Regions from separate parts of the Roseibium sp. JB4-4 genome, predicted to be linked through region 1. Evidence: predicted binding sites of a transcription regulator. Region 1 holds the regulator's gene; each other region holds the start of a gene.

Region 1 (10,673 bases):
CATCTGCAATGTCCTTGACCAGCGTTTTTTCGCCCGTTGCGAAGGACTTTACATCAATTCGACCGACAGCCTCTGGTGACCGCTGCTCCGATAATGCGCGGATCTGGCGCTCCACGGCGCCGTCAAGACTGCCTGCAGGAAGATCGATAGTGTTCCCGGAAATCTGACTGGCAACGTCGGAAATGGTCAGGTCCAGCCGACGCAATTCCCGTTCTGGCACCTCAACGAGATATTCCGGAGACCGGTAGCCGTTCAGCTCCACCTTGTCGATCCCGCGCGCAAGAAGGTCATCCCGGATCTGCCGGGCGAACACCTTCAACGCGTCCTCAGAGAACGGACCTCGCAGCGCGATGGTAGCAACGCCATCGGTAAACGTATTGGAAGATATGACAGGCGTTTCTGAATCTATTGGTAGCGTCGTAATGTTCGAAATGGCCTGTTCGACGTCAGATAGTGCCACCTGCATGTTGGCACCTTCCAGAAACTCCATTCTGATCGTCGCGCTGCTTTCCCGTCCGTAGGAGATGATTTCATCGAGACTGTCCAAAAACCGCAATTCCGGCTCGACCACTTCCAGAATATTCGATGTAACATCCTCAGCGCTTGCGCCAGGCCAGGTGATCGAAACAGTGATCATCTCTGTCTTGACGGTCGGAAAAAACTGCGTATTGAGCTTTGCAAGCCCATACGCACCGAAGAGCACCATGACGGCCATAATGAGATTGGCCGCATTGGGGTGGCGAACAATGACCTCGAGCAGACCGCGGGACTTTCCTTCAAAAACCATCAGCCGTCCCTTTACCGATTGTCGCCGGAAGCGGTGTCCGTCTGACCGGCATTCTGCGAGGCAGTGCCCTCGTCACCGGATGCGATGTCCTGCACGAGCAGGCCTTCTCCAGCTTCGGGTATACGTGTCACGAGCAGCGTTTCTCCCGGCTCAAGATCCCCTTTCACCAGGATGAAGCCGTCATCAATGGCAAGCGCCATCACCGCGCGCCGTTCAAGCCTGTCATCCTTGACGACGTAGACAGTCCCTTCGCCATAGTATGCGGTTTCGGGAATGCTGAAGCTGTCGGCATAGGTCTGGTCAGGTACGGAAACTTCCACAAATGCGCCAGGGCGAAGAGGTACATCCACGCCTTTACTTTCAATAGAGGCGATCAAGTCGACACCGCCTCTGGTACTGGCAACGTCCGCACCGATGCGCGTAACAACGGCCCTATAGCTGATTGGAACATTGCCCAGGTACCAGGTCACCTCCACAGACCGCCCGACAACCGTGCCACTTTCAGCGAGCAGACGACCATACTGGTTGTCCGACAAAGTGAACCGCACTTCGAATTCGTCGCTGCTATAGAGCGAGACAACGGCGTCATTGACATTGACGAGCCGACCAGGCTCCGCTTCCTCTGAGCGCACAATCGCGTCAAACGGAGCCCTCAAGATTGTGTTGCTCAGCTGACGCTCTGCATTCTCCATGCGCCATTCCAGCCGTTTGATGGCAGCCTTTTGCTGAACCACCTTAGCCTCTTCCAAGGCAAGAGAATTTTCGGTCTGTTCCAGCGACTGCTGCCGCTGAGAGACAAGAAGCTTTCGCTCATCGAGGGTCCGCTCGGTAACCGCCCCTCTGCCCAAAAGCTCCTGTGCTCGTTCCAGATCACGCGCGGCAAAATCCAGTTGTTCCTTGACCCGGACAACATTTGCCTTTTCCAGCCGAACCCGACCTTCGCTTTCCACCAGGGCGGCCTGCGCTTCTGCCATATTGGCCTCCGCCTCGGTCACCGCGCCCTCGTAGTCGAAGCGATCGATTGCGACCAGCACTTCACCCTGCGCAACCTGGCCACCCGCTTTCAGGTCCGGATGAACCTCAACCACCTCACCGGCAACCAGCGTCCTCAAATCAACTTCACGTCCGGCCATTGTTTCGCCGAAAACATTGATCATCGGAGCATAATCGCCGCGCACGGCTTCAACCGTGGTAACGGCGTAACTCTTTTCCTGGACAGGCCGCTTGGGAACATCGGGTTTGGTTGCAACAAGCGAGTTCATGCCTGTCACCGCACCAAACAGTATGGCAAATGCAAGTAAAGCCTGAAGTAGGGCCTTTAGCACAGTCGCGATCCGTCCGGGCCGCCGGTCCTGCTCCCTGTGTTCAGGTGGCAGGACTTCAGAGACCTGCGTGTTGGCGGTTTCGGACTTAATAGACTGCAGCATGTTCTGTGCACCCGGAGGTCAAGACGCTTCTAAGGCCAAGCATTGCTTTGCCGGTTCGAAGGATAAATTTCCTTCGCGATGCAAAATTCAAGAGTCACATAAGCGCGGATCTGACGTTTGGCACGTTGAAAAGTGTAACAGAATGTTGCTGAAAGCGGCGATTGCGTTTCGGAAAGGGGAACGGGCACACAATTAACTGAGCGCCCGTTCCTGCATTCGTTCAGTCGTCGAACTCGTATTTGGTGCTGCAGAACTCACAGGTAACGACGATTTTTCCATCAACTGTCATCTGCTCGATTTCTTCAGCACTGAAGCCAGCCAGAACGCCTTCGATCTTCTCACGCGAACAGCGGCATTTGTCCAACAGGGGCTGAGGCTCGAAGAGACGCACACCGCGTTCATGGAACAGTCGGAACAGCAACATTTCTACACTGACCTCCGGATCGGTCAGCTCGACATCCTTGACTGTTTCGACCAAAAGCTTGGCTTCAACCCAGGCGTCGTCTTCTTCAACTTCGTGAAGTTCGGTGCCATGCGGAGCATCGCCTGGATCCAGATCCGCCTGGCGCATCCGCTCGGGAGACTCGGGCAGAAATTGCACCACCACCCCGCCTGCGGTCCAGCTCTGGTCGGGGCTTTCGCCTTCCTGTCTGGTGAAGAGTTCGCCGACAGCAAGACGGACTTCAGTCGGGATTTGCTCAGACCGTTCGAAATACCGCCGAGCAACCTCTTCCAGCGAGACACCGTCCAGCTCCACAAGGCCCTGGTAGCGCTGCATATGCTGGCCCTGATCGATTGTCATGGCCAGATGACCGTGGCCAAGCAGGGCCTCTGGTGCCGCCTTTCCTGCTTCCATGAGCGCCTCGACCCTGTCAGCGTCATAGGTCGCACAGGCACGAATTGCATCTGGAGATGCAAAATCGACAACCAGCATGGATACCGGTCCTTGCGTCTGTGTCTGCAGGGTGAAGCGCCCGTCGAACTTGAGCGACGTGCCCAGCAGGCAGGTCAGTACGATCGCTTCGGCCAGAAGGCGAGAGACCGGCTCCGGATAGTCATGCCGGTCCAGGATGGATTGCAAAACCGGACCGAGCGCAACAGCACGACCCCGGACGTCCAGAGATTCAACAGCAAAGGGCCGGACAGCATCCAGCCCTGCGGGCGTGATGCCCAGTTCATCAAGATTCAATGCCACGATGGAATTGCCTTAACTTGCGCCGAAGCACCAGGCCAGAATACCCTTCTGGGCATGGAGCCGGTTTTCTGCTTCGTCAAACACCACAGAGTTGGGACCGTCCATCACTTCCGACGTCACTTCCTCGCCGCGATGAGCCGGTAGGCAGTGCATGAACAAAGCGTCGCTGTTCGCTTCCGACATCAGACGCTTGTTCACCTGATAGGCGCTGAGCAGATTGTGACGCGATTCCGCGTCATCATCGCCCATGGACACCCAGCAGTCGGTCACGACACAGTCGGTCCCCTTGACCGCCTCATATGGGTCTGTGGTCACGATAATTGAACCACCCTTGGCGCGGGCAGCATCGATAAGGTCTTGCGGCGGTGCCAATTCGGCTGGTGTTGCAATGCGCAGTTCGAAGTCGAGACGCGGGGCTGCGTGAACCCACGACGCCAGAACGTTGTTGTTGTCGCCTGTCCAGGCAACGCTCTTGCCCCTGATAGATCCGCGATGTTCTTCAAACGTCATCACATCGGCCATGATCTGACAGGGGTGTGAGACTTTGGTCAGCCCGTTGATAACCGGAACGGTTGCGTTTTCGGCAAGTTCATTGAGTTCATGATGATCGAGGATACGGATCATGATGGCATCGACGAAACGCGACAGAACCTTGGCCGTATCTGCAATGGTTTCTCCCCGGCCCAGCTGCATTTCAGTGCCGGTCAGCATCAAGGTTTCGCCGCCCAGCTCACGCATGCCGACATCAAAGGATATGCGCGTGCGTGTCGAGGGTTGTTCGAAGATCATGGCCAGCACCTTGCCCGCAAGCGGACCTTCGCCGCGGCGTACACCGTTGCGGCTGGACTTGATCTTGAGACCGGTGTCGAGAATGGCGCGCAGTTCGTCGCCTTCAAATTGAGTCAGATCCAGAAAGTTCCGGTAGCTTCCGTTCGCGGTCATTCTGCCGCTCCTTCCACCAGTTTCGCTTCGATCGCCAGCGCGGCCTCTTCAAGGCGCTCTACGGCAATTGAGATTTCATCTTCGCTAATTGTGAGCGGCGGCATGATGCGCACCACGTTGTCGCCCGCAGGCACCGCCAGCAAGCCCGCTTCGCGCGCGGCACCCACATATTCACCAACGGGCACAACACACCGTATGCCCAACATCAGACCGTTGCCTCGCACCTGATCCAGCACTTTGGGATGACTGTCCACGAGGCCCGCAAGCTTCTGCTTGAGATGGAGCCCTTTGTGTCGGACATCTTCCAGAAAGCCGTCACCAAGCACGACGTCCAGGACAGCGTTGCCGACCGACATAGCGAGAGGGTTGCCGCCGAAAGTCGTTCCATGCGTTCCCGGTGCTAGCGCTTCCGCGCAGTCCGCGGTCGCAAGACAGGCACCCATCGGGAACCCGCCGCCGATGCCTTTGGCAACAGCCATGATGTCCGGCTCAATGCCGCTCCACTCATGAGCAAAAAATTTGCCCGTGCGCCCGACGCCTGTCTGGATTTCGTCCAGGATCAACAAGATACCTTGATCGTCACACAGCTGGCGCACGGCACGCAGGAAGTCCGTCGGGATCTCCCGAATACCGCCCTCACCCTGGACAGGTTCAAGCGCAATCGCCGCCGTCTGCGGTCCGAGAGCCTCCTTGAGAGCATCCAGATCGTTTGCAGGCACTTGATCGAAACCCGGTGCCTTCGGGCCAAATCCTTCCAGATATTTGGCTTGGCCGCCCGCGGCGATGGTCCCCAGTGTCCGGCCGTGGAACGCTCCCTCGAACGTGACGATATGGTAGCGTTCCGGCTGTCCTTTGTCGAAATGGTACCTGCGCGCGCACTTGATGGCGGCTTCCATCGCTTCAGCGCCGGAATTCACAAAAAGCACCTTTTCGGCAAAAGAAGCGTCGCAAAGGCGCTGCGCAAGGCGCTCACCCTCCGGTATCTGATGAAGGTTGGACACGTGCCACAGTTTTGCGGCCTGCTCCTGTAGCGCCGACACCAGGTGCGGATGGCTATGCCCGATGGAATTGACAGCAATACCGGAACCGCAATCGAGGAATCGTCGGCCGTCTTTCGTAACAAGCCAGACACCTTCCCCATGATCAAACGACAGGTTCGATCTTGCGTAGTTACCGAATAATGCAGTCTTGGACATAACCTCTTTTGTCTCCTTAAGAACGCCTGCACGAAGGTGACGTTCGCGCCCGACAGGAGCAACGATGTCACAGTTACTGTGTCAGGCCAAAATGCAACATGCCGCCCCGAAGAGGCGGCACGCTGCGGTTTTCTTATACACCCCCGGCCCCAAGGCCTGTCAATGGAAATGGCGCTTCGCCGCAACCTGCAGCCCCTGAGCGCAGATTCAGCAAAAGTCTCAAGGGTCTCGCCATACTTGGGGAAAAGTCGCTTCATCCCCAATTGGTTTTGGGCGAATGGTTGCCTGACAAATTAACGTTATTGTAACCTCTTGATATTCAAACACGAGATCTCGTGGGGCTAATCATTCTTAGGCACTAGATATGCCATATCAGGCGTGCCTGCGCATGCCAAGCACGGGGTTAATGGCCGGCAAAACGGTCAAATGAAAAGGTGCGGCAATGAGTTGGACAGACGAACGGGTTGAGCTTCTCAAAAAGCTTTGGAGCGATGGCTTGAGTGCAAGTCAGATTGCGGGTGAGCTGGGTGGCGTAACCCGGAACGCCGTCATCGGCAAAGTACACCGACTTGGATTGTCAGGTCGCGCAAAGTCCTCCTCGTCCAGCAGCAAACCTCGTCGTCCGCGCACAAGCGCGCCCGCAGCCGGGACTTCGGCACCCAAAAAACCGACACCTCAACCACAGACTATTGGGGCGACGGCGCTGAAGGCCGACATTGCACCAACACCCATCGTCGAAGCAGAGCCTGACCTTGAGCCGATCGCAGAGCTGATCCCGATTTCCGAACGCGCGTCGATCCTGACCCTGACCGAACGGACATGCAAATGGCCGATTGGCGATCCGGCAACCGATGACTTTTACTTCTGCGGCCGCCAATCCGACGCAGGTGTTCCCTACTGCGCGCACCATTGTAAAATCGCCTATCAACCGGTTGCAGACCGCCGCCGTGATCGCAAAGTGATCGCCCGCGCAGGATAGCGGTCAAGCAGCAGCAAAAATGCAAAGCCCGCCAGATTGGCGGGCTTTTTTGTTGTGATTTTTGCACCTGGAATTCGTCACTTCATCATGCAACCACCGAAAACTGATCGTTGAATGCATAGCCGGCACCGCGGACCGTTCGGATCGGGTCTCTTGCCTTGCCCTTATTCAGAGCCTTGCGGAGGCGGCCAACGTGAACATCAACGGTCCGCTCGTCGACATAGACATCATGCCCCCAAACACCGTCAAGCAGTTGCTCACGCGAGAAAACCCGTCCGGGTGAGGTCATGAGAAATTCCAGCAGACGGAATTCCGTCGGCCCAAGGTGGACTTCTTTCGCATTCCTGCGAACCCTGTGCGTTTCACGGTCCAGTTCGATATCTCCGGACCGGAGCATTGTAGACACAACTTCAGGACTTGCCCGGCGCAAGATTGCGCGGACCCGCGCCATCAATTCAGGTACGGAAAACGGTTTGACCACATAGTCGTCCGCCCCTGTCGACAGTCCTCTGATACGCTCTGCCTCTTCACCGCGCGCCGTCAGCATAATGACGGGCAATCGCTCGGTGTCTTCCCTGGCTCTCAAGCGCCGACACAACTCGATCCCAGACAGGCCCGGAAGCATCCAGTCGAGCAGCAAAAGGTCCGGCACGCTTTCCCGCAACCGAATTTCTGCCTCATCGCCACGAATACACGATTCAACCGTGTATCCTTCGGCTTCCAGATTGTATCTCAACAGAAGACTAAGCGGTTCTTCGTCTTCAACGATGAGCACCTTCGGCATACATCTCGCTCCATGTCATGCAGCAGGCGCAGCCGCGCCGGCTGGATCATTTTTCCGCAAGTTCGTTCGGCGACTAAGAAACGCTGGTGGTTTCGTCCAGCTTGGTCCGTTCTTCCGGCAGCCGGTCACCGGTCACCATGTAAAAGACGTTTTCAGCAATGTTGGTCGCGTGATCACCAATGCGTTCAATGTTCTTTGCGCAGAAAAGGAGATGGACACACTGCGTGATAACCCTTGGATCTTCCATCATGTAGGTCAGCAGCTCGCGGAACAGCGATGTATAGATTGCGTCCACTTCCGCATCGGCTTCCTGCACGCGTTTCGCGGCTTCCGGGTCCTTGCGGGTATAGGCGTCCAGGACCTGCTTCAGCTGGTTCAGCGCAAGCTCGGTCATGTGCTCGACACCTATCGCAAGCTTTTTGGAACCGAGGCTGTTGTCGATTGCAATGGCGCGTTTTGCAACGTTCTTGGCCAGGTCGCCAACGCGTTCCAGATCATTGGCGATACGCGTGGCGGCCGTAATTTCCCGCAGGTCCTGACCCATGGGCTGACGGCGCGCGATCATTTCGATCAGCTTTGCTTCCACTTCCTGATGCAACGTATCAAGCCGTTCATCCTGGGCAATGGTGGTTTTGGCCAATTCCAGGTCCCGTGACACCAGAGCAGAAACGGCATCGGCGAAAGCCTTTTCGGCCAAGCCGCCCATTTCAGCGACCTTGCCAGCCATTTCTGTCAGTTCTTCGTCATAGGCAGAGACTGTATGTTCAGACATACTTTGTCCTCTTTAGTAATCTCGAAAGAATTTCTTAGCCGAAGCGGCCAGTTATATAATCCTGAGTACGCTTGTCTTTCGGGTTTGTGAAGATGTCCTGTGTCGGACCCTCTTCAACCAGAATGCCAAGGTGGAAGAACGCCGTACGCTGGGACACACGCGCTGCCTGCTGCATGGAGTGCGTCACAATCACGATCGTATAGTTCTCGCGCAGTTCGTCGATCAGCTCTTCCACCTTCGCGGTCGCAATCGGATCCAAAGCCGAACACGGCTCGTCCATGAGGATCACTTCAGGACTGACGGCAATCGCCCGGGCAATACATAGACGCTGCTGCTGACCGCCGGACATGCCGGTTCCGGGCTCATCCAGCCGGTTCTTCACCTCTTCCCAGAGACCTGCCTTTTGCAGGCTGGAAGAGACGATGTCATCGAGTTCTGACTTGTTTTTTGCCAGACCATGAATGCGCGGACCGTAGGCGATGTTGTCATAAATCGACTTCGGAAACGGGTTCGGTTTCTGGAACACCATGCCGACCTTGGCGCGCAACTGCACCGGATCGACCTTGGGATCGTAGATGTCTTCGCCGTCAATCTTGATCGAGCCTTCGACTCGGCAAATGTCGATGGTGTCGTTCATACGATTGATAGTCCGCAGAAACGTCGACTTGCCACAACCTGATGGGCCGATAAAGGCCGTCACCGAACGTGGCTGGATTTCAATGTCCACGTCCTTGATGGCCTGGTTGTCGCCGTAATAGACCTGAACCTTGTTTGCAGAGATTTTGCTATCGGTCATTTTAATCGCCTGTTCAATGTTCGGCATCTCGTTCATCGCATCAATCCTCACCAGCGGCGTTCAAACCTGCGGCGCAGGATGATCGCGAGAATGTTCATTGTGAGCAGGAAGATCAGCAGGACGATGATACCGCCCCAGGCTTTTTCGTAGAATGCGTAGTCCGCCCTGGCTGCCCAGGTGTAGATCTGCGCCGGCATGGCAGAGTTCGGGTCAAGGAAACCCGAAACGAAGCCGTCCGGATATCCGCGCGCTACAAAGCCGACCATACCGATCAGAAGCAGAGGTGCAGTTTCACCCAGCGCCTGTGCCAGACCAATAATGGTGCCTGTCAGAATACCCGGCATCGCAAGTGGCAAGACGTGATGGAAGATCGCCTGCATTTTCGACGCGCCCACACCAAGTGCCGCGTCGCGAATGCTCGGAGGTACCGCCTTCAGCGAGGCACGTGTCGAGATAATGATCGTGGGGAGCGTCATCAGTGTCAGAACAAGGCCGCCGACCAGCGGTGCTGATTGCGGCAAATGCATGAACTGGATGAAGACGGCCAGACCCAGGATACCGAACACAATGGAAGGAACGGCAGCCAGGTTCGAAATGTTCACCTCGATCAGATCAGTGAACTTGTTCTGCGGTGCGAACTCTTCAAGGTAGATGGAGGCAGCCACGCCAATGGGGAGCGACAGAAACAGAACCACCAGCATCATGAAGAAGGAGCCAATCACCGATGCACCGATGCCGGCACCTCCCGGATTGTCAACGCCAGAATCTGCTCCGGTTATGAAGCTCCAGTTGAAGACAGACCTAATGATACTGGCTTCAACCAGAATGTCGACGAGATCCAGATCCGTTTTTTGCAAGAAACGGCTGTCGGTCATGTTCTCGCGTGTCACGCGTCCGTTGATGTATCCGTCCACGCGGGAGGAAGCTGCCAACTCGAACGAAACGGGCTGTCCAAGCTGGCTCTCATCCGCCTTGAAAAACGACCTGATGTCGCCACCAGGCTTGCCGACGATGCGTTCAATCGTGCTGGCGTCGAACGGAACGTCGAGGCCCTTTTCCTCAAGCTGACCTTGCAGCGCGCCGATAAAGATCTGCTCGTAGGCCTTGGTCTTGAAGAGCTGGCCCTCGGCTTCGTCATACTGCTCCTGTGTCAGCGTGAACTCCACCTCGACAATCGTCTTGGTGAAGGCGGGAATGCCCTCGGAAATGATGGCAATGGCCAGGACAACGAGGAAAAACAGGCCTATTCCAATCGCCCCTATCCCGTAGGCTTGAAAGCGCTTCTCCGCTGCGTTCCGTTTGCGGGTCAGTTCATCGATCGCATAAAGAGACTTCGGTTGCGCAGGCTTCGCGCTGGAGGGCTCAGATGTTGCGGGAGGAAGTGTTGCGTCGGTCATCAGTCATACTGCTCCCGGTACTTGCGCACGATGTAGAGTGCGACGATGTTAAGTCCAAGTGTCACCACAAAGAGCGTCATGCCGAGGGCAAAGGCAACCAGGGCAACCGGGGAAGCAAAGTCGGCATCGCCGGTCAACTGACTGACGATTTTCGCAGTCACCGTCGTCATGGCTTCGAAAGGATTGAGGCTCAGGCGCGCAGCTGCACCAGCGCCGAGTACAACGATCATCGTTTCGCCGATTGCACGCGAGGCAGCGAGCAGGATTGCACCGACAATACCCGGAAGAGCTGCAGGGAGAATGACCTGCTTTACCGTTTCCGATTTCGTTGCGCCAAGACCGTAGGAGCCGTCACGCATCGCCTGGGGAACTGCATTGATGATATCGTCGGAGAGCGA
Region 2 (10,673 bases), 2.0 Mb from region 1:
TGAGCGTTCTAGCCGAAACAGCGGAAGAAATTGCCAACGGCAAACAGCCCGACAAGATCCCCTACTCCGACCGTCAGGACGAAATCGGCGACTTGGCGCACGGACTGGAACGCGTGACAGATCTTCAGGACAAGCTTCACAAGCTCGCCTATATCGATCCGGTGACCACAGCCGGAAACCGGGCGCGCTATTTCGCGGATCTCAATGCGGCGCTTCAGCGAGCGCGAACCGGTGTTTACTCGGCTTCGTTGATCCATTTGGACTTCAATGGCTTTTCCAAGATCAACGATGCCTTTGGGCAGCAGGTCGGCAACCGGGTCCTGCTGCAAGCCTATGCGCGTCTTACCAACATTTTTGGACCAAGCGCGACGATCGCCCGCATCTCCGCTGATGACTTTTGTATTCTGTTGCCCTTCGACAGCAAAGGAGCAATCGCCGAAGACTATGCCAAACAGGCCATCGACATGTTGTCGGCCCCTTTCCTGCTTGAGGAAGGTGATATTCGTGTCGAACCGAGCATCGGTATTGCACTTTTGCCAACAGACGCGATCGACGCGGAAACGGCCCACAGGGTAGCTGGTCTTGCACTTCGCTCCGCCAAGGAGGGGGATGCGCCAAGATACAGGTTCTTTACCGCACCTTTGAACGAACGGCTCCAGGCAGAAATGCTGACGGAGACACTTTTGCGAGCCGCTCTCAAAACCCGCCAGCTTCAGCTCTTTTATCAGCCGCAGGTCTGCCCCCGGCAAGGTAAACTGATCGGACTGGAGGCCCTGATCCGTTGGCCCCATGAGACACGCGGCTTTATCCCGCCGAACGAGTTCATTCCGATCGCGGAAAAGACAGGCCTGATTCTGGAACTGGGCCAATACGTTCTGAACGAAGCCTGCAAACAGGCAGCTCAATGGACACAGTCAGGTTTCGATTTCCGCCAGATCTCAGTCAATGTGTCACCGCTGCAATTCCGTCAGACGAATTTCGCCAAAACGGTCAAACGGACACTCCAGACTTACGGGGTGCCGGCAAATCTTCTCTGTTTGGAAGTTACCGAGAATGTCTTTGTCGACACCAGCGAAAAGCTTGTCTTGAACATCTTGTCGGAACTTCAGAAAACTGGAGTTCAGCTGTCTCTCGACGACTTCGGATCCGGTTATTCCTCACTGACGTACCTCCATCGTTTGCCGTTCCAGGAACTGAAAATTGATAGAGCTTTCCTGACCCATGCCGACCGGCACCTGCAGAAGGAACAACTCTTTCAGGCAATTGTCGGGCTCGGACGCAGCCTGGGCCTCAGAATTATTGCCGAAGGTGCCGAAACTGCAGGGGAATATGCGCTGACAGCCGCGCATCGGTGCGACGGTATTCAGGGTTATTTCTGTTCCGCCGCCGTACCTGCCGGTGATATCGAAGCCAGAATTAGGGCATTCCAGCGATCGCTTGGTCACCAGACCGAGGAAACAATCGAAACCTCGGCAAGTGCGCGTCCGGCCTAGATCAATCCCTCCGATCTGCAATCATGTGCCAGTGCCAGGACCCAGGTTTTCTATGCAACTTGTCTTCCAGAGAGCGAAGTTCAAATGCCTCGAAAAGGTGAACCAGCTCGGCAGCTGAACAGTAAAAATGTGGATGGTCCTTGTCGTCGTCCCCTTCTTTAACAAAAGTATCGGGAGCGATCTCTGTACCGAGTCCGAAATTGCTGTTCCGTTTTGAAAGCATCGTGCCCTGATAGGTCCCACCCGGCTTCAGAACGCGAGCAATTTCGGTAATCGCCTTTTTCACGACATCCGGGTTACCGTGATAGATGACGTTGAAAGACAAGACATAGTCAAAGCTGTTGTCCTCGAATGGCAATGCTGTCATCGGCGCGACTTGTGTCCGGACAGCGAGCCCAGACTCAGCAGCACTTCTTTGGACTTGCGTAAGCCCCGTTTCAGATAGATCAATCGCATGGGTTTCAAAACCGGCCCGCGCAAAAGCGAGCGCATGCCGCCCCACACCGCAGCCGAGATCGAGGGCTTTTACCGGTGCGTCTGCCTGCAGCTTTTCGATCAAACTTGCAACGTCCTCATTGGGACGCGTCCAATCGGCTCTTCCCTCTTCCGTTTGCCAGCGTTTATCCCAGGCTAGGTGAGCTGTATCGGTCCTTTGCTGAATTTGAGATTCACTCATCGCGAGGTTCCTTCCAATAGACGTGTGCGGCTAATGCTTCCGATCCTCTCAACGAGAAGAACCAGAATGAAAATCATCAAGATGATGGTCATGGCGAGTTGATAGTCGAAAAAATCCATAGCCACTTTCAGTTCGATGCCGATCCCGCCCGCGCCAACGAGGCCGAGTACGACTGACGAGCGAGTGGCCTTTTCAAGAGCGAACAAAGACGTCGTTATGAACGTGGGCATGGCTGCAGGAACGACGGCGCAAAAGACAGTGTCTATTTTCCTGGCACCAGCTGCCGTAAGAGCCTCCTGGGGCCCTTTTTCAGCATCTTCCATTGCTTCGGCAAAAAACCTGCCACAGAAACCAATGGTGTCGACCGCAATAGCAAGCGTTCCTGCGAAAGGCCCCAAACCGACTGTAATGACAAAGACCAGCGCCCAGACCAGATCTGGAACAGTGCGAAAAAATGCAATTAGCAACCGCGCACCAGTGTAGATGGCTCGAGATGGCATCGAGGTGCCGATCAATCCTCTGGCGGCCAGTATTGCCAGCGGGAGACTTACAACGATACCGATAAAAGTGCCGGCAAGTGCCATCTGAAATGTTTCCAGCAAAGCTCCGGAAAGTTGCGGCATTCGTTCAAAAGAAGGAGGCCAGGCGCGTGCTAGAAAGTCCGCCATTGCCGGACCACCTGAGACAAGTGCTGAAACCGACCAACCCGCTCCCTGAAACGCCCAGATCATAAATGCGGCCAATGCCACATATGTGGTGAACCGCAATGCACCCGGTCGCTCAATTCTGCCTGGCAACTTGTGCGCCACTGTGTGTCCTCGATCAACCATAGTGCTTGTTGAGGTCCCCTGAATGGAGGGTTGAACTTGGCGCGTTCAAAACAATTTCGCCCTGCTTGATCGCTAAAATCCGATCCGCATAGTCGAGCGCTTGCTGAACATTGTGCGATGTAAACAGCAGCGTGATCCCTTCTTCGCGGGTCAACTGGTGAAAGAGATCCATCACTTCCCTACCGGCGACAGGGTCAAGGCTAGCGACTGGTTCGTCTGCAACGATCATTCGCGGCCGTTGCATCAAGGCTCTCGCTATGGCGACGCGTTGCGACTGCCCCCTGAAAGTTGATCGGCTCGCTTCATCGCCTGATCAGCAAGGCCAACCCGTTCAAGGCAAGCCATTGCCCGAGCACGCAATTCGTACGAAGTAAACGAGTGCGACCATCCGCGAATTCCACCGGAACGACCAAGATTGCCATGAACAACATTTGTAAGCGCGGACAATCGCGGCACGAGATTGTGTTTTTGAAAAACAAAGCCGACTTCAGCCCGTACTGCCCTGAGCTGTTTCTGACCCGCACACGAGATGTTTTCCTCAAAAAGAGAGACTGTCCCAGCTTCCGGTTCGATCAGCCTTAATGCACAGCGCAGAGCAGTAGATTTACCGGCACCGTTGGAACCGATCATTGCCACGGCTTCGCGGTGATGAACTGCAAATGTAACTCCGCAAAGAACGGCCTGACCTTTGCCGAAACTCTTGTGCAAACCCGACACGTTCAAATCCACGGAAGTACTGGCCGGCACCGGAACCGGGTTTACCGCCGGAGCTTTCGCACCGGCGGACTTGAACAGGGCTTGCGCCATCATTCGCCAATAAACTTGTCGTATTGCGGGAAGCCGGCTGTGGTATACATGGACCGGACAAGATCGTAAGCACCGTCTTCGATGGCAACCAGATCCATTCCACCATACTTGTCGTTTTCCTCATGCGATATGATCGCCGTGATGATGGCGTCCTTGTTGTCCAGAATTGCCTCGCGAACATCTTCCGACAGGGACTTATCGACATGCGAAGCGACCATCAGCATGTCATTTGGGAGATCACCGGAACGTGCAATCACCCGAAAAAAGCCGTTGGGAACGGTTTCATCTTTGTTTCGCACACCTAGCCAGGAATTGTGATTGATACCCATGCCGGCAACATCGCCTTTTTTCAAAGCTTCATGGGCGATGTTGCGAGAAGTATGCAGATTTTCGACGTCTTTGACGGGATCCACGCCATAGTCTGCCATCAGCTGCATCGGACAAAGCATATTGGACGTCGAACCGATATCACCGAATGCGACCTTTTTACCCTTGAGATCCGCTGGCTTGGTGATGCCACTGTCTGCACGCACAACGATTGCACAGAAATAGTCAGGACGACCAAGTCCGACGAGCGGGGTCGCTTCGGTAAGTTTGTTGATGACGATGTATTCGGCCGGACCGGTAACGACAAAGTCGACGCGTTTGGCGCGCAGAGCTTCAGCTGCTGCCGTGCGGCTTGTGACCGGAAAAAACTCGAAAGAATGATCGGTTGCGCTCTCAAGAGCCTCTTTGAAAGGACCCCATTCAACCTGCAAACGCTCCAGCCCTTCAACATCAGTAACCGCGAGTTTGAATGTATCAGCGAAAGAATATGAAACAGACATCGCAAGCGCTGCAGCCGCGAAAACGGCGGATTTCAAGATACTCATTGTGGGAACTCCTCATTTTGCTCAACCGAAGTGGCGAGCAAGAAGAGCGTAGCGACTAGCAAGTCTTTGAATGTGAAATTATCATGTAAATTTTACGAAATTTTCCAAAAAAGAAAAAAACGTCAAATTACAATATTATGAAAAAAGGGAATTTATGTTTGTTTTGCCTTCTTTTACTCCTTTACCGGCAAACAAAACGGATGAAGTTTTCACAAAATTTCATAAAAGTATAACCGTTTAGACATCTGAACCGCCAGGTTTATTGCTAGTTGGCACTCCGTTTTCCGGAGGGGCCAATGTTACTCGTTGAACAGCTATCCAAACAGTTCGGGGACCTGACCGCGGTCGATGCGGTGTCTCTTGTCATTCCCAAAGGCCAGATGGTCGGCGTTATTGGTCGTTCAGGCGCAGGCAAATCCACGCTGTTGCGGATGATCAATCGGCTGACCGATCCAAGCCAGGGATCTATTGTTTACGAAAGTCAGAATGTCACAGCCTTGCGTGGCCGCGAGCTCAGGCTTTGGCGTGCATCCTGTGCAATGATTTTCCAGCAATTCAATCTCGTCGAGCGCATGGACGTCCTGACCAATGTCATGGTGGGACGGATAGCTCGCACTGGCTTCATGCGATCGATGGCGCGCTCCTTTACCGAAGCAGACCGAAGTCGTGCCATAGACGCGCTGGACCGGTTGGACCTGGTGCCTCAAGCGCTGCAGCGTGCAGGAACATTGTCCGGCGGACAGCAGCAAAGAGTTGCGATTGCCAAGGCCCTCGTTCAGAACCCGCGCATTATGCTCGCAGATGAGCCTATCGCCTCGCTCGACCCGGCCAATGCCACACGCGTGATGGATGCGCTTCGGGAAATCAACCGGTCCGATGGCCTTACCGTTTTGGTCAACCTGCACACACTCGACACGGCTCGTGCGTATTGCGACCGCATTATCGCCATGCGCGCTGGACAAGTGCGGTTTGACGGTGCGCCGGAGGCATTGACCAGCGAAAAAGTCAGAGAAATCTACGGTGCCGGCGAACTCGGCACTGACTTCAACGAAGCCGTGACGTCGACGTCGATTTCCTCCGGCTCGCATCGCCCGCAAATCAAGGCCGTTGGAACCTGAAATCCGCGGAAACGAAGCTTCGCTTTCGCAAACTCGGATCGGCACATGCCGTATCAACCGCCGGAAGCCCGGCATCAAAGGAGCACTACGATGAAGGTCATTCTCGCAGCAGCAGTATCTGTTGTCGTCCTCGCCGCCTCCCCGGCAATGTCGGAAGGCTGGAAAGATCAGTACAAGACCGTCAAATTCGGCATTCTGTCCGGCGAAAATGAAAAAGACAGGATTGCGCGCTACACACCGTTCGAGAAGTATCTTGAAAACCAGCTCGGCGTGGAAGTCGAGATCTTTACCGCCGGCTCCTATGATGGTGTGATCCAGGCAATTGCGGCCGATCAGATCGAGTTCGCATTTTTTGGCTCGTCTTCATATGCGGCCGCCTATACTGAAACCAATGGTGGCGTCGTTCCGCTGGTGTCCCGGCTTCAGAAAGATGGTTCCACAGGCTACTACTCGGTGGTCGCGGTCCGCTGTGACAGTGGCATTGAGGCGCTGGAAGACCTCAAAGGCAAAACCCTGGCCTTTGCCGACCCGGATTCCACATCCGGCTACGCTGTTCCTTATTTCAACCTGGCCAAGCAGGGCTTTGATCCAAAAACGTATTTTGGAGCCGTTCCATTTTCTGGCGCACACGAAACCGGCGTCCTGGGTGTCTACAACAAACAGTATGATGCGGCAGCCACCTACATCACCAACGAAGCCGACGGCATTCCGCAACGCATGGTCACCAAGGGTATGATTGAAGATGGCTCGATCTGTATCATTTGGAAGTCTCCGGAAATCACCTCCGGCCCACTTGCCGCACGCGCCAATCTGCCTGAAGACCTGATGGCCGACATGCGCAAGGCCGTCATGGATATTCCGGAAAATGACACTCTGGCTTTCATTGAAATGACCGGTGGTGAAGACTCTACCCAGGAGGGCTGGATCGAAGTCGATCACGATCGCTACCAGTGGATTGTCGACATGCGCGACTGGCTGAAAAAACAGCGTCGCGGCGGCTGATAGGCACGACTGGAGGGGTGTCACGGCACCCCTCTTCCCGACAAACCGGACCTGATAGTCATGACCTCAGCATCACCTGCTATTCAGCAGTTCGAGCTTGATTACGCCGCCGCGCGCAAGTCGGCCCTGCGCACGAACACGATATCAACGGTGTTTTTTGCACTCTGTTTTGTCGTGACTGCATGGATGGGCGGTTTCTTTGACATGACGGATGTCACACTTGCCAACGGCGACAGAGTGTCGATGTGGAAGATCTGGGCCGGACTGCCGCGTCTCGGCGAATATCTCTACAAGACACTGCCTGTGCTGCATTGGGAAACCCTGTGGGGCGATCTGGTCAATTGGTTCTGGCGCTGGAAAATCTGGCTGCAATTGCTCGTTGAAACCATTCTGATTGCCTATATGGCGACGCTCCTTGGAGTTGTCGGCGCATTCTTGCTCAGTTTTCCGGCAAGCCGCAATCTGGCACCCAACCGGATCATTTTCAACGTCACCCGCCGATATCTTGAGATCATACGCACCGTCCCCGATCTCGTCTGGGCACTGATTTTCGTTTTTTGTTTCGGCGTGGGCCCGCTTGCCGGGGTGTTGGCGATCGGACTTCACGCAACCGGCGCGCTCGGCAAGCTTTACTCCGAAGCCAACGAAAATGCAGACATGCGACCGGTTGAAGGCATCAAAGCCTCAGGGGGATCCTGGTTCGATCAGATCCGTTACGGCATCGTTCCACAGGTCATTCCGAACATCATCAGCTACACGCTGCTGCGCTTTGAAATCAATGTGCGCTCCTCCTCAATCATCGGTTTTGTCGGAGCAGGTGGCCTGGGTCAAGAAATCCGGGTTGCCATGTCACTGCAGGAATACACCGATCTCTCGGCATTGTTCCTCATCATTTTTACAACCGTGATCGTCATCGACATGCTGAGTGAAAACGTTCGTCACCGGATCATCGGCCTGACCGGAAAAGGGGTTTGATCGTGAGCGACACATCTTCCGATCTGCAAAGAGCCAGATCTTTGGTGCCCGATGCCTTTGTAACGTCTCGCCGGACCAAACTCCTGCGCTTCTTGGGCACATCCGCCTTCATTGTTCTGACGGGTTGGTGCCTGTGGGCGTTCGATTTCTCGCCCATGCGAATAGTTGAAGGCGTAACCCGTTTCGGCAATGTGCTTTCCTTCATGTTTCCCCCTCATGTCTGGCAAAGCTGGACCGAATGGCAAGAGATCCTCAAAGGTCTTGGTGAGACTGTCGCAATGGCCTTCATGGGCACATTGCTTGGAGCGGTCGTTGCATTTCCGCTCGCGTTTCTGGGCGCCAAGAACATTATGCCGGCGTCATGGTTCCGTCTTGGTATACGGCGCGGCTTTGATGCGCTGCGGGCGGTTGAACAGCTGATCCTTGCTCTTGTTTTCATCCGCGCCTTTGGCTTGGGACCGTTGGCTGGCATTCTGGCAATTGCCGTGTCGGAGATCGGGACATTTTCGAAGCTCTTTTCTGAAGCCATTGAAAACACATCGAAGAAGCCCGTCGACGGCGTAAAAGCTTCCGGTGGCGGCAAGCTTCAAACGGTTCGCTTTGCGGTCTTGCCACAGGCGCTTCCCGTCATCTTGTCGATAATTCTCTATAATTTTGAATCCAACACACGCTCAGGAACGATCCTCGGCATAGTCGGTGCCGGGGGCATTGGCTTCCTGTTGGCGGACAGGATCAACGCCTATCGCTGGCCTGAGGCCTGGACCATTATCTTCCTGATCGTGTTCATGGTCTATCTGATCGACGGATTTTCTGGTTTCTTGCGCAAGCACATCATCGGCAAGGATGACCGGACAAGATCCTGAAACGGCTCGGTCACGCCACCTAAACGCGCCAGCCGAGCAACCGCCTTTCCAGAATTCCAATCCCTGCACTGACGATGACGCCAAGAAGCGAGAGAATGACAACACCCACAAAGAGTCGCTCAAGATCGTAAAGCGAACCCGCCTCCAGAATATAAGCGCCAATGCCGTATTCAGCGCCCAGCATTTCAGCTGCGACCAACAGAATGATTGCAATGGCAAGGCTGATCCTTAGACCTGACAAGATGCCGGGCATAGCTCCGGGCAAAACGATCTTGCGGACGATTGAAAGCCAGGACAGCCCGAAGCTCTGCCCCATGCGAATAAGGGTACGATCAACATTGTCGACGGCACCATAAGTCGCAACGACAGTCGGCGTGAACGTTCCAAATGCAATCAGAGCGTATTTGGACCCCTCACCTATTCCGAACCAGATGACAAAAAGCGGTAACAGGGCGATTTTCGGGATTGGAAACAATGCGGCAACCAGCGGCACGAGACTAGATCGCATGACCGAAAACAACCCGATCAGAACACCGATACAAATGCCCAGGAGCACACCGAACGTCGCGCCAATCACCAAACGGCTCAAGGACGGCAAAAGATGCTTGAACAACAAGCCGCTGGAATAGAGTTCACCAAAGGTTTCCAGCACGTCGGAAGGCCGCGGCAATGTCAGCGCGGTAATCCAGCCTGTCCTTGTACCCCATTCGGCAATTGCGATCAGCAGAACAAAAACCAGCACGCCGATCCAGCGACGGTTCTTTGGAGCAAAGCCCCCGCCCCGAAAGGCCACGGGCTGTCTTTCAGCGACGGCTGACCCTTTGGTTTCGTCCTTATGAATCTCAGACATTCATCAACTCCGCATCCGCGGCCCGCGCTTCTTCACGCATTAAGCGCCAGAGATATCTTTGCGGTTCATCGAGTTCCGGGTCACCGAACTCCCGAGCCGGCAAAGGCTTGTCGATTTCAACGATTTCCTGAATTTGCCCCGGCCGCCTGGAGAGAACGACAACCTTGTGCCCAAGACGAACTGCTTCGGCAAGATTGTGTGTCACATAAACGGCAGTGAACGGCTGACGCGACCAAAGGTCGACAAGATCGTCCATCAGGAGTTCCCGCGTTTGACTGTCCAACGCGGAAAGTGGCTCATCCATCAGCATCACAGCGGGTTTGACCGCAAGTGCACGGGCGATGGCAACGCGTTGTTTCATGCCCCCTGAAAGCTGCTTGGGCAATGCCTTGGCAAAGTCCGTCAGTTTTGTCCGTGCCAGGACATCCTCGATGATCTCGCGCGCCGCCGTACCACGAATTCCATGATCTTCCAGAACCAGCGAAACGTTCCCGGCGACAGAGCGCCAAGGCAACAGTGCAAAGTCCTGAAAGATATAGGTCAGCGGATTCAGGCACCCTTCGGGTGCTTGTCCAAGCTGGACAACTCGACCGGATCGAGGCCTCTCCAGCCCGCCGATGAAACGCAGCAAGGTCGATTTTCCGCAACCGGACGGACCGACAATACAAACGATTTGCCCTGCGGGAATGTCGAGAGTGACATCCCGCAGAACTTCAAAGTCATCATAATGATGGCTTATGCCTTCAAGGCGTATATCCATGAACTGCCCGTATCAAAACCTTGGCTCGAAGAGTTTTTCGCCGCGGCGAACAAATCGGCTTCATTAGCCGCCAATGGTTTCAACATAGGAAGTGTCCACAAGCTGGTCGATCGTGATGTCCTTGTCGACAAGGCCTTCTGACTGGAACCAGCTGAGTTGATCCTGCACCGAAGCAAGGTTCAAAGCAGCCCCTTTGTTCAACCGCATCGTTCCATTGATGATCGAAGGAGCAGCCTTTTCCCGCGGACGGTCGGTGTAGACGTATTTGTGGATCAGGTCGATCATCTCGTCCTGACTGGCCGTGCCGTCGATCATGGCAGCGGCATAGTCGTCGACACCTCTGGAAAAGCCTGAAAGGAAGTCTTTCGTCAGCGCCTTTTCGTCTGCCGCATTGCCCGCGGACGTAAAGACGGTCGTGACCTGATAG
Region 3 (10,673 bases), 1.6 Mb from region 1:
ATGGACACTGCAATCGATGCAAGTGAGCACACCACCCCGCTTGCCGCGGGATTTCAGGATCCGGTGCATGATGCGCAAGAATGCTTTCGGGCGATCATGAATGCCATGGCGCGGCCTGGAACGGAGCAGCTGATCCGGGAAGACGGCTTGGTGCCGCCGGCCCCTCTCACGCCGACCGTTGCGGCCATTGTTTTGACGCTGCTGGATTATGACACACCCGTCTGGCTCGACAGGCCTTTGATGACGAGTGACGCGGTCAAGTCGTTCCTGCGTTTTCACACCGGTGCTCCAATTGTGAAGGAACCTGTCGAGGCAGCCTTCGCGATTGTTGCAGATCCTGCTCATCTGGTGCCTTTGGCCAGCTTCAATCAGGGTTCCGCAGAATATCCGGATCGATCGACCACAGTGGTCCTGTCATCGCAGGAATTCGGCAAACACGCACCAGTGACGCTTGAAGGACCCGGCATCAAAGATAGGGCTGCACTGTCGACCGGTCCGTTACCACCAGTTTTCTGGGATCAGGTCTCGGCCAACAGCCGGCTGTTTCCGCGAGGTGTCGATCTGATCTTTTCCGGCAAGGGGCGCATTAGCGCCCTGCCCCGGTCTACCCGCATTCTGCCTTCGGAGGTTTGAGTCATGTATGTTGCCGTCAAGGGTGGCGAGAAAGCCATCCGCAATGCTCACAAGCTGACCGCAAAACGCCGGCGCGGCGATACCTCTGTTCCCTCGCTGACACTCGAACAGATTGCCCAGCAGCTCAGCCACGCTGTTGCCCGTGTCATGGGAGAAGGGTCTCTTTACGACGAGACACTCGCGGCCCTGGCCATCAAGCAAGCGCGGGGTGATCTGATCGAGGCTGCCTTCCTGATGCGGGCCTACCGCACGACGCTGCCACGTTTTGGGTACAGCAAACCGGTCGATACCGCAGAAATGCTGGTCGAGCGCAGGATCTCTGCAACCTACAAGGATCTTCCCGGCGGGCAGGTGCTCGGTCCAACCTTCGATTACAGCCACCGCTTGCTCGACTTCGCCCTAGCGGCGGAAGACGACAGTGCAGAGCCTGCCGTCGAAACGTTACCGCCTGAGGACGTAGCAATGCCGCGGGTCACGGACCTCCTGGGCGATGAAGGGCTGATGGAGCCGGACCCAGTGTCAGACGAGACGGCTCCTGTGGGCGATCTGACGCGGGAGCCACTGTCGTTTCCGGCAGACCGTGACCTGCGCCTTCAGAACCTTGCCCGGGGCGACGAGGGTTTTCTGCTGGCGCTCGCCTATTCCACGCAGCGCGGCTATGGCCGAACGCACCCCTTTGCCGGAGAAATCCGCTATGGCGAGGTCGAAGTTGAGTTCTTTGCCGAAGAGCTGGGGTTTGCGGTCACGCTCGGGACCATCAAGGTCACCGAATGTCAGATGATCAACCAGTTCAAAGGCTCGGCCAAGACAGCGCCGACTTTTACGCGGGGTTATGGTCTCGTCTTTGGCCAGGTGGAACGCAAGGCCATGTCCATGGCAATGGTCGATCGCTCCATGCGCTTTGAAGAATTGGGCGAAGAGCAGGTCGCGCCGGCACAGGATGTCGAATTTGTGCTGTCTCACTCGGACAACATCCAGGCAACCGGATTTGTCGAACACCTGAAACTGCCGCACTACGTCGACTTTCAGGCTGAACTCGTCCTGGTGCGCCAGATGCGTGCCGAATGGTTCGAAAAACGCCGGCAGGAAGAAGACAGCGGCGATGCTGCCCAGGAGGCTGCGGAATGAACGATACGGCTCAGATCTTCGACCAGGGCGAGTACAATTTCGCTTACCTGGATGAACAGACCAAACGCATGATTCGGCGAGCGATCCTCAAGGGCATCGCCATCCCCGGATATCAGGTTCCTTTTGCCTCCCGGGAAATGCCGATGCCGTATGGCTGGGGGACGGGTGGTGTCCAAGTGACGGCTTCGATACTGGGCAAGGACGATTGTCTGAAGATGATCGATCAGGGTTCGGACGACACCACGAATGCGGTCTCGCTCCGTGGCTTCTTTGAAAAGACGGCGGGTGTCAGAACCACCTATGAGACCTCTGAAGCCACCGTCATACAGACACGGCACCGGATACCGGAAAAGGGATTAAGGGAAGACCAGGTTCTGGTTTTTCAGGTGCCGATCCCCGAGCCGCTTCGGTTCCTGGAGCCTCGAGAAACCGAGACCCGCAAGATGCACGCTCTTGAAGACTATGGTCTGATGCACGTGAAGCTTTACGAAGACATCGCGAAAAACGGCCATATTGCTACGACCTACGCCTATCCGGTGAAGGTCAATGACCGCTATGTCATGGATCCTTCTCCGACGCCCAAATTCGACAACCCGAAAATCGACCAGATGCCGGCGCTGCAGCTTTACGGCGCTGGCCGCGAGAAACGGATCTATGCAATCCCGCCCTATACGAAGGTGAAGAGCCTGGACTTCGATGATTATCCCTTCGAAGTTCAAAAATTTGACAAGCCCTGCGGGCTATGCGGTGCGGAAAATGTCTATCTCGACGAAGTCATCCTCGATGACCAAGGCGGTCGGATGTACGTCTGTTCCGACAGTGACCATTGCGAGGAACGCCGCGCGAACGGGCATCTTGGCCCGATGGCAGCCGACCCGGCAGCCACACACTTCGCCGGTGGCGCATCAGAGGAGACGGTTCAATGAACGTGTTCCAACCCGAAGCCCCTTTGCTGCAGGTTCATAATGTCACTCGATATTATGGCGACAGGATCGGGTGTCTGGACGTCTCGTTCGATCTTTGGCCCGGTGAAGTGCTGGCCATTGTCGGAGAAAGCGGTTCCGGCAAAACGACTTTGCTGAATTGCCTTTCAACGCGTCTTGCGCCAACCGCAGGCGCAATCGAATATCGCATGCGAGATGGCGCTATGCGCAATCTCTATCAATTGACGGAAGCCGAGCGCCGTCTGCTGATGCGCACAGACTGGGGCTTTGTGCACCAGAATGCGGCTGACGGCCTGCGCATGAATGTGTCTGCCGGCGCGAATGTCGGTGAAAGGCTGATGGCCGTAGGTGATCGGCACTATGGAAACATTCGTTCCACGGCAGATGACTGGCTTGGGCGTGTCGAAATCGAGAGTGACCGGATCGATGATGACCCGCGATCTTTTTCCGGTGGGATGCGTCAGCGTTTGCAGATTGCCCGAAATCTTGTGACACGTCCCCGGCTGGTCTTCATGGACGAACCGACAGGCGGGCTCGATGTTTCCGTCCAGGCTCGTCTGCTTGACCTTTTGCGCCGTCTGGTGGCTGATCTTGGCCTTTCCGTGGTCATCGTCACCCATGACCTTGCCGTTGCAAGGCTGCTCTCGCACAGGATCATGGTCATGCGCCACGGCAATGTGATTGAGGCCGGGTTGACGGATCAGGTTCTGGACGACCCGCGCGAGCCGTATACGCAGCTGCTTGTCTCTTCCATTCTTCAAGTCTGAACGGGGTCAATTCCAATGGCTGTTCGTCTCTACCTTAACAGTGTCGGCAAGACATTCACCATGCACCTGCAAGGGGGCACTGTCATTCCTGTCGTCGAAAAGGTCGAATTTTCGGTCGATGCCGGCGAATGCGTCGTGCTGGGCGGCCCGTCCGGTGCCGGCAAAAGCTCAATCCTGAAGATGATCTATGGCAACTATCGTTGCGACCAGGGCCAGATTCTGGTGACTGTCGGTGACGAGATTGTCAATGTGGCCGGCGCCAAACCCCGCGATATCCTGAAACTGCGTAGCGATACCATTGGGTATGTCAGTCAGTTTCTACGCACGATCCCCCGTGTTTCAGCAGAAGACGTTGTTGCTGAACCGTTGATCGCGCAAGGTTCAAGCGAAGAGGAAGGCCGAGACAAGGCCAGGACGCTCCTGGCGCGCCTGAATGTTCCGGAACGCCTTTGGACCTTGCCTCCGGCAACCTTCTCGGGCGGTGAGCAGCAGAGGGTCAACATTGCGAGGGGTTTTATCGCGCATTATCCGATCCTGCTGCTCGATGAGCCGACAGCGTCACTCGATGCCGCCAACCGGGCGGTGGTCGTTCGGCTGGTGGAAGAGAAGAAAGCGCAAGGCGTCGCTATGGTCGGCATTCTGCATGATCAGGATGTGCGTCAGGAAATCGCCGACCGCATAATAGATGTCACGTCATTCAGTTCCGAGGTGGCCGCTTAGCGGCCGTGGGAAAAAGGTCAAAAAGGCGGTCTGGACTTGCGGGCGGGCGACAATTGTCACAGAACGGTCATTGCCCACCGGTAGGCCGTCCGCAGCCACCCGCCTTTCACATGATTGTTCACCATGCGCTATGCAATTTATTTCGCCGCTACGGCCGATGACAGCCTGATGCTCCTAGGCAATGCCTGGCTTGGCAGGGACACCTTCACGGGAGATCCATTGCCACAGCCCGGCATCGAAGGATTGTCTCAGGCTCGGGTTGCTGAGCTGACATCCAGTCCCCGACGTTACGGCTTTCATGGGACACTAAAAGCGCCGTTCTTTCTGCGCGAGGGTGAAACGGAAAATGACCTGGTGAGCGCTTGCGAAGACTTTGCAAGCAGCATTGCACCTTTTGAAATCCAAAAACTGGGAGTCAACAGGCTGGGAAAGTTTCTGGCACTCACACCTGACCAGGACGAACCGGATCTGAAGGCCTTTGCCGGGTTGTGTGTCCGTCACTTTGACAAGTTCAGAGCGCCACTTTCCGATGCCGATCTGGAGCGGCGCCGCAAGAGCGGCCTGTCCCCGAAGCAGGACGCTTACCTGCAAGACTGGGGCTATCCATACATCTTCGATGAATTTCGCTTTCACATGACGCTTTCGAACAAACTCGACGCGGAAAAGGAGGCGGAATTTCTGACAGAATCCGCGTGCGCCTTCTTCGCAAAGGTGACGGGAAACCGCCGCAGATGCAGTCATTTCGGGCTTTATGTAGAGCCTGAACCCGGGGCACCTTTTCAGGTTCAGAAAATCTTTGAACTCACCGGCGGCACGGCGCCATGCAACGTCCAGTTTCCCGACGACAGTCTCACCCGCAAGGAGAACGTATGAGCACGCAGCCCAAGGTCTTCAAGAACGCCAAACTTGTTCTGCCCGACGACGTGTTGGACGGCTCGCTTCAAATTGACGAAGCGGGACTGATCGCCGGCGTCGCGTCTCCGACCGAAACAGACGGCCACGATTGCGACGGTGACTATTTGCTTCCAGGCCTGGTTGAGCTGCATACAGACCACCTTGAAACACACTATGCGCCCCGTCCGAAAGTTCGGTGGAACCCGGTTTCAGCCGTTCAAGCGCATGACGCGCAAATTGCGTGCGCGGGCATTACGACTGTTTTCGATGCGTTGCGTGTCGGCATGGATGAAGACGCTGACCTCAGATATCCGGATATGCGCACGCTTGCGGATGCGATCGAAACCGGCCAGCAGGAACATCGGCTGCGCGCCGATCACTTTATCCATCTCCGCTGTGAAGTCTCGGCACCGGATGTGCTCGAGGCTTTCAAGGTCTTCGAAGATGACGACAGCATTCGCTTGATTTCCTTGATGGATCATACGCCCGGGCAGCGCCAATTCGTTTCGCTCGATGCCTACAAGATCTACTATCAGGGTAAAAAGGGCTTTTCGGACGAGCAGATGGAAGAATTCATCCGCCGGCGTCAGGAGCGCGCCAGTGGCCTGGCGCCCGAAAACCGGCAGAAACTCTCGGAAATTGCCCAGGCGCGGGGTATCGCCATAGCAAGTCATGACGATGCAACGCAGGATCATGTCGACGAGGCGATTGAGCTGAAAACGAAGATCGCTGAGTTCCCGACCACGGTTGAAGCGGCAAAGGCCTCGCATGCCGCCGGCATGGCGGTCCTAATGGGCGCGCCCAACGTTGTCCGGGGTGGCTCACACTCTGGCAACGTGTCTGCGAAGGAACTTGCCGAAGCCGGTGTCCTGGATGTTTTGTCCTCCGACTATGTTCCAGTGTCCCTTCTCCAGGCTTCGTTTCAACTGGCGGAAGAGACTGAGAGCATCTCTTTGCCCCAAGCGGTTGCCATGGTGACGTCGACGCCGGCCAACGCGATTGGATTGTCTGACCGGGGTGCATTGTCGCCAGGTCTGCGGGCGGATCTTATTCAGGTGAAGATGGTCGGTAACATTCCGATTGTCAGGGGCGTATGGCGCGAGGGCCGGCGGGTTGCCTGACGTTACGGTTGAGGATGCCGGACTCGGCCCAGGCCGCATGGTTTTGGTCGTTGGGCCTAGCGGCGCAGGCAAAGACACGCTTATGGCAGCCCTCCATGAACGCTTGAAGTTCAGAAGCGATGTGGTGTTTGCCCGTCGTGCCATCACGCGCGACGCCGATCCGGAAGCAGAAGACCACGATACGCTCAGCCGGGACGAATTCGACCGCCTTGTCGACACGCAGGAGGTCGCCCTGTCCTGGGAAGCACACGGTCTGGGCTATGTCATTCCAAAATCCTATGACGAGGCCATCGCCAAGGGCGTGACGGTGATTGCCAACGGGTCCCGGAAAGTTCTCGAGCGGTCGGCGCAAAAGTATCAATCGGCCATCGTTTTTCTGATCACGGCTCCAATTGACGTACTGGCCGAGCGGTTGTCCGCGCGCGGGCGAGAAACCAAAGACGATATCAGGCGGCGGCTTCAACGGGCAGATCTAGAGCCAGACTCGCTCGCGAATCTAGTCCGAATTGAAAACACGGGCACAGTCGAAGATGGCGTCGCCGCTATGATGAAGGCGCTGGGCTACCAGGCGTGATTTCGCTTTGCTTTGAGCGGCACCGTTGAAGGAAGGCAAATTCCGCAGCTTGCTTGACTCCTTCCATCGTTTCAGGCATAGACCCGCCAACTCCATTTGAGTGACTGAAATTCGAATTGCCGACCGGGACCCGCAAAGGTGTAAAGAGAGCCCGGAGGTTAACACCCGACAGCGCGTTGCGCCCTCGGGTGCTAAACTGCTTTGCATGGCTCGACCCGTTTGGATTTGCACACCGGTTGCCCATATGGATCGGGAGTTCTCCCGAAACTGGCGAGTTTAAGGACCACTGATGTTTGAAAGCCTGTCCGATCGACTAAGCGGAATTTTCGATAAGCTCACGGGTCGTGGAGCACTGTCGGAAAACGACGTCAATGAAGCGCTGCGCGAAATACGCCGCGCGCTGATTGAAGCCGATGTCGCGTTGCCGATCGTTCGTTCCTTTACCGACAAGGTCCGCAACCGGGCTGTTGGCGCGGAAGTGGTCAAATCGGTCACGCCTGGCCAGATGGTCGTGAAGATCGTGCACGATCAGCTGATTGAGATGCTTGGCGAAGAAGGACAGCCGATCGATCTCAATGCGCCGGCGCCGGTGGCGATCATGATGGTCGGTCTGCAGGGTTCGGGCAAAACGACCACAACTGCAAAGATTGCACGACGCATGACCTTGCGCGACAAGCGCCGGGTTTTGATGGCATCGCTTGATACCCGCCGTCCGGCAGCTCAGGAGCAGCTGAAGGTTCTTGGCGAGCAGAACGAGATCGACACGTTGCCGATCATCGAAGGCCAGGGACCCGTTGAGATCGCCAATCGGGCCATGTCGGCTGCAAAGCTTGGCGGCTATGACGTTGTCCTGCTCGATACTGCAGGCCGCATTCATATCGATGAGCCACTGATGGTCGAGATGGCGGAAGTCAAATCCGCTGCACAGCCTCACGAAATCCTGCTCGTAGCCGACTCCTTGACTGGTCAGGATGCTGTCAATCTCGCCAAGAGTTTCGACGAACGGGTCGGCATAACGGGTATTGCACTGACCCGTATGGATGGTGATGGCCGCGGCGGTGCGGCTTTGTCCATGCAGGCGGTTACGGGCAAGCCGGTCAAGTTGATCGGTACCGGCGAAAAATCCGACGCACTTGAAGACTTTCACCCGAAACGGATTGCCGACCGTATTCTGGGCATGGGCGACATCGTATCGCTGGTGGAAAAGGCGGCTGAGGCCATCGACGCGGAAAAAGCCGCGAAGATGGCCAAGAAGATGCAGAAGGGTCATTTCGACCTGGACGATCTTGCCGAACAGCTGCAGCAAATGGAAAAACTTGGCGGCATGTCCGGAATGATGGGCATGCTTCCCGGCGTCGGCAAAATGAAAAAGCAGATCGAAGCGGCGAACATCGACGACAAGATGTTCAAGCGGCAGGTTGCGATCATTCAATCGATGACACCGACGGAACGGCAGAAGCCGGATCTGCTGAAGGCCAGCCGCAAAAAACGTATTGCCGCGGGCTCCGGTGTTCAGGTGGCCGACGTCAACAAGCTTTTGAAGATGCACCGCCAAATGGCGGACATGATGAAGAAGATGGGCAAGGGCAAAGGTATGCTCGGTAAGCTTATGGGCGGCATGGGCGGTGGAATGCCTGATGTCGATCCGAAGCAGCTTGAGGAAATGGCCAAGTCCGGTCAGCTGCCGGGTGGCATGGAACTGCCAAAGGGATTGCCCGGAGGCATGCCTGGCGGTTTGGGCGGTGCCGGACTTCCGCCCGGCATGCCGGGCCTGCCTGGTCTGGGGGGCCCAAAGCTGCCCGGATTGCCGGGAATGGGTAAGGGTAAAAAGCGATGAGCGAAGCGGAAACACGGCTCGGAGAGAGCGAAGCGCTTGGCGAATTGAAATCACTTAGAGCTTCCATCGACAACATCGATGCGGCGCTCATTCATATGCTCGCAGAGCGGTTCAAGTGCACCCAGAAAGTGGGCGTACTGAAAGCCACAAACGACCTGCCGCCGGCTGATCCGGCGCGGGAAAAAATTCAGATCGAGCGGCTGAGGCAACTGGCCGGTGACGCCAATCTCGATCCTGACTTTGCCGAGAAACTGCTGAACTTCATCGTTCGTGAAGTGATCCGGCACCATGAAGCCATTGCCGCGAAAGCCGGCAGCTAGAAACTGGAGAAAGAAAAATGGCTACGAAAATTCGTCTGGCACGCGGCGGTTCCAAGAAGCGCCCGTATTACCGTATTGTTGTCGCGGACATCCGCTCCCCGCGCGACGGCCGTTTCATTGAAAAGGTCGGTTCCTACGATCCGATGCTGCCGAAAGACTCCGAAGAGCGCGTCAATCTGAACGTCGAGCGCATTCAATACTGGCTCGATAACGGTGCAAAGCCGACAGACCGCGTACACCGTTTCCTGGATGCTGCAGGTCTTTTGAAGCGCGAAGCGCGCAACAACCCGCAAAAGGCTGAGCCGGGCGCGAAAGCGAAAGAGCGTCTGGAAGCCAAGCGTTTGGCTGAAGAAGAAGCCGCCGCAGCAGCTGCTGAACCGGCAGCCGAAGAAGCAGCGACCGAAGAAGCTGCTGCTGAATAAGCAATGATGTTTAAGCGTACCGGTCTTGCCGCTGGAGGTCTTTTGACATGACTTCGTCTGAAGATCAGAAGATCCTTCTTGCCAAGATCGGTGCAGCTCACGGCATTCGCGGGGAAGTGCGGGTCAAACCTTTTGGGGATGATCCGCTTTCCTTCACCGACTATGGCATTCTGACCACGAAAGACGGCAAACGGTCGTTTGAGGTCAAGAATGCGCGTGTGCAAAAGACGGTCGTGATTACCAGCTTCAAAGGCGTCACCGACCGCAATCAGGCGGAAGAGTTGAACGGGGTTGAGCTCTATGTCGACCGTGACCAGCTTCCGGAGACTGATGACGATGAATTCTACTATTCGGATTTAAACGGCTCGACCGTGCTGGATCAGGATGGCGAGGTTCTGGGCAAGATTGTTGCGGTACAGGATTTCGGTGCCGGCGATCTGCTCGAGATTCGTCCCAAACGCGGCCGGACGTTCTACGTGCCCTTCACGAGGGATTTCGTACCGGAAATCGACCTCGCCAATGACAGGGTCCGTGTCGAACTGCCCGAAGACTATTTTTCCGAAGGAACGCCAGAGCCTTCCGAAGGCGCGCCCGACAGGTAACGTGTCGGGACGGGTTCAAGACCCATACCACTGAAATCAAGTTCTTCCGGAGCGTCTTTGACAGCCTGCCGTGCTTCGGACCGGATGAGGGCAATCAGCGCAACAACCAGGGTGACGCCGATACCGTTGGCGAACGCGTCTGGAAGCGACATTTCGTGATGTGGCAAGAACCCTTGAACCACTTCTCCAGCCAACCCCATGGCAAAGGCGACAACCGCCGAAATCCTCAAGCGACAACAAAACAGCGCGTGGATGGAAAGGGTCAGTAACGCGAAAAAGCCGATATGGATGACCTTGTCATAAGGGTGGCCGACGCCGGTATTGAATACCAGTCCAACAAGCACGCCGAAACTGATCAGGATGACCAGCGGCAACAGACGGCTCATGGAGATGTCAAGGTAATGCCGGTCGATCCGGTCTTGTACGAAAGCCGGTAGTTTGAAACGGAAGACTGGAAACCTGACCACCTTGAGATACCTGACTGAAACGCACTTGCCACATGATGGTCCGTACCCTAATCAGTGCTTCCTCCAGGTTAAGAACCTGTAAGGGTGTGTTGACTTTTCTTGTTATGGTTAACGCATTCCTAACCGCACAGTCCCGGTCACGTAATCTGGCCGGAGTAGCACTGAAAGACAAAGCGCGATGGCGTTCAAGGCGACACTGTTGACCCTTTACCCGGACATGTTTCCGGGTCCGCTTGGACATAGT

The links. The regulator PhoB, encoded in region 1, activates phosphate uptake and scavenging genes when phosphate is short. The targets are predictions, from matches to a motif close to TGTCATNNANCTGTCAT.
Region 2: phnC (phosphonate ABC transporter ATP-binding protein) is a predicted target of PhoB. The motif match lies at 4,805-4,821, and genes of this name have one in related genera.
Region 3: ACZ1HV_RS16260 (DUF1045 domain-containing protein) is a predicted target of PhoB. The motif match lies at 4,247-4,263, and genes of this name have one in related genera.

Annotation. Positions count from the first base shown of each region.
Region 1 covers NZ_CM146333.1:1,856,881-1,867,553, forward strand. The annotation lists gene ACZ1HV_RS08515 (efflux RND transporter permease subunit) at 1-787, opposite strand, end outside; gene ACZ1HV_RS08520 (efflux RND transporter periplasmic adaptor subunit) at 799-2,214, opposite strand; gene ACZ1HV_RS08525 (Hsp33 family molecular chaperone) at 2,435-3,409, opposite strand; gene argF (ornithine carbamoyltransferase) at 3,422-4,351, opposite strand; gene ACZ1HV_RS08535 (aspartate aminotransferase family protein) at 4,348-5,547, opposite strand; gene ACZ1HV_RS08540 (GcrA family cell cycle regulator) at 5,990-6,526, shown strand; gene phoB (phosphate regulon transcriptional regulator PhoB) at 6,612-7,310, opposite strand; gene phoU (phosphate signaling complex protein PhoU) at 7,384-8,082, opposite strand; gene pstB (phosphate ABC transporter ATP-binding protein PstB) at 8,117-8,878, opposite strand; gene pstA (phosphate ABC transporter permease PstA) at 8,926-10,275, opposite strand; partial or broken gene pstC (phosphate ABC transporter permease subunit PstC) at 10,275-10,673, opposite strand, start outside.
Region 2 covers NZ_CM146333.1:5,824,272-5,834,944, reverse strand. The annotation lists gene ACZ1HV_RS27465 (putative bifunctional diguanylate cyclase/phosphodiesterase) at 1-1,493, shown strand, start outside; gene ACZ1HV_RS27460 (class I SAM-dependent methyltransferase) at 1,495-2,169, opposite strand; gene phnE (phosphonate ABC transporter, permease protein PhnE) at 2,166-2,978, opposite strand; gene ACZ1HV_RS27450 (hypothetical protein) at 2,992-3,243, opposite strand; partial or broken gene ACZ1HV_RS27445 (ATP-binding cassette domain-containing protein) at 3,262-3,629, opposite strand; gene ACZ1HV_RS27440 (phosphate/phosphite/phosphonate ABC transporter substrate-binding protein) at 3,806-4,678, opposite strand; gene phnC (phosphonate ABC transporter ATP-binding protein) at 4,975-5,796, shown strand; gene phnD (phosphonate ABC transporter substrate-binding protein) at 5,887-6,798, shown strand; gene phnE (phosphonate ABC transporter, permease protein PhnE) at 6,859-7,773, shown strand; gene phnE (phosphonate ABC transporter, permease protein PhnE) at 7,776-8,636, shown strand; gene ACZ1HV_RS27415 (ABC transporter permease) at 8,656-9,486, opposite strand; gene ACZ1HV_RS27410 (ABC transporter ATP-binding protein) at 9,479-10,246, opposite strand; gene ACZ1HV_RS27405 (ABC transporter substrate-binding protein) at 10,310-10,673, opposite strand, start outside.
Region 3 covers NZ_CM146333.1:3,462,077-3,472,749, forward strand. The annotation lists gene phnG (phosphonate C-P lyase system protein PhnG) at 1-1, shown strand, start outside; gene phnH (phosphonate C-P lyase system protein PhnH) at 1-633, shown strand; gene ACZ1HV_RS16240 (carbon-phosphorus lyase complex subunit) at 637-1,761, shown strand; gene ACZ1HV_RS16245 (alpha-D-ribose 1-methylphosphonate 5-phosphate C-P-lyase PhnJ) at 1,758-2,687, shown strand; gene phnK (phosphonate C-P lyase system protein PhnK) at 2,684-3,472, shown strand; gene phnL (phosphonate C-P lyase system protein PhnL) at 3,488-4,192, shown strand; gene ACZ1HV_RS16260 (DUF1045 domain-containing protein) at 4,316-5,065, shown strand; gene ACZ1HV_RS16265 (alpha-D-ribose 1-methylphosphonate 5-triphosphate diphosphatase) at 5,062-6,207, shown strand; gene phnN (phosphonate metabolism protein/1,5-bisphosphokinase (PRPP-forming) PhnN) at 6,200-6,781, shown strand; gene ffh (signal recognition particle protein) at 7,071-8,618, shown strand; gene ACZ1HV_RS16280 (chorismate mutase) at 8,615-8,938, shown strand; gene rpsP (30S ribosomal protein S16) at 8,956-9,360, shown strand; gene rimM (ribosome maturation factor RimM) at 9,408-9,962, shown strand; gene ACZ1HV_RS16295 (VanZ family protein) at 9,911-10,348, opposite strand; gene trmD (tRNA (guanosine(37)-N1)-methyltransferase TrmD) at 10,608-10,673, shown strand, end outside.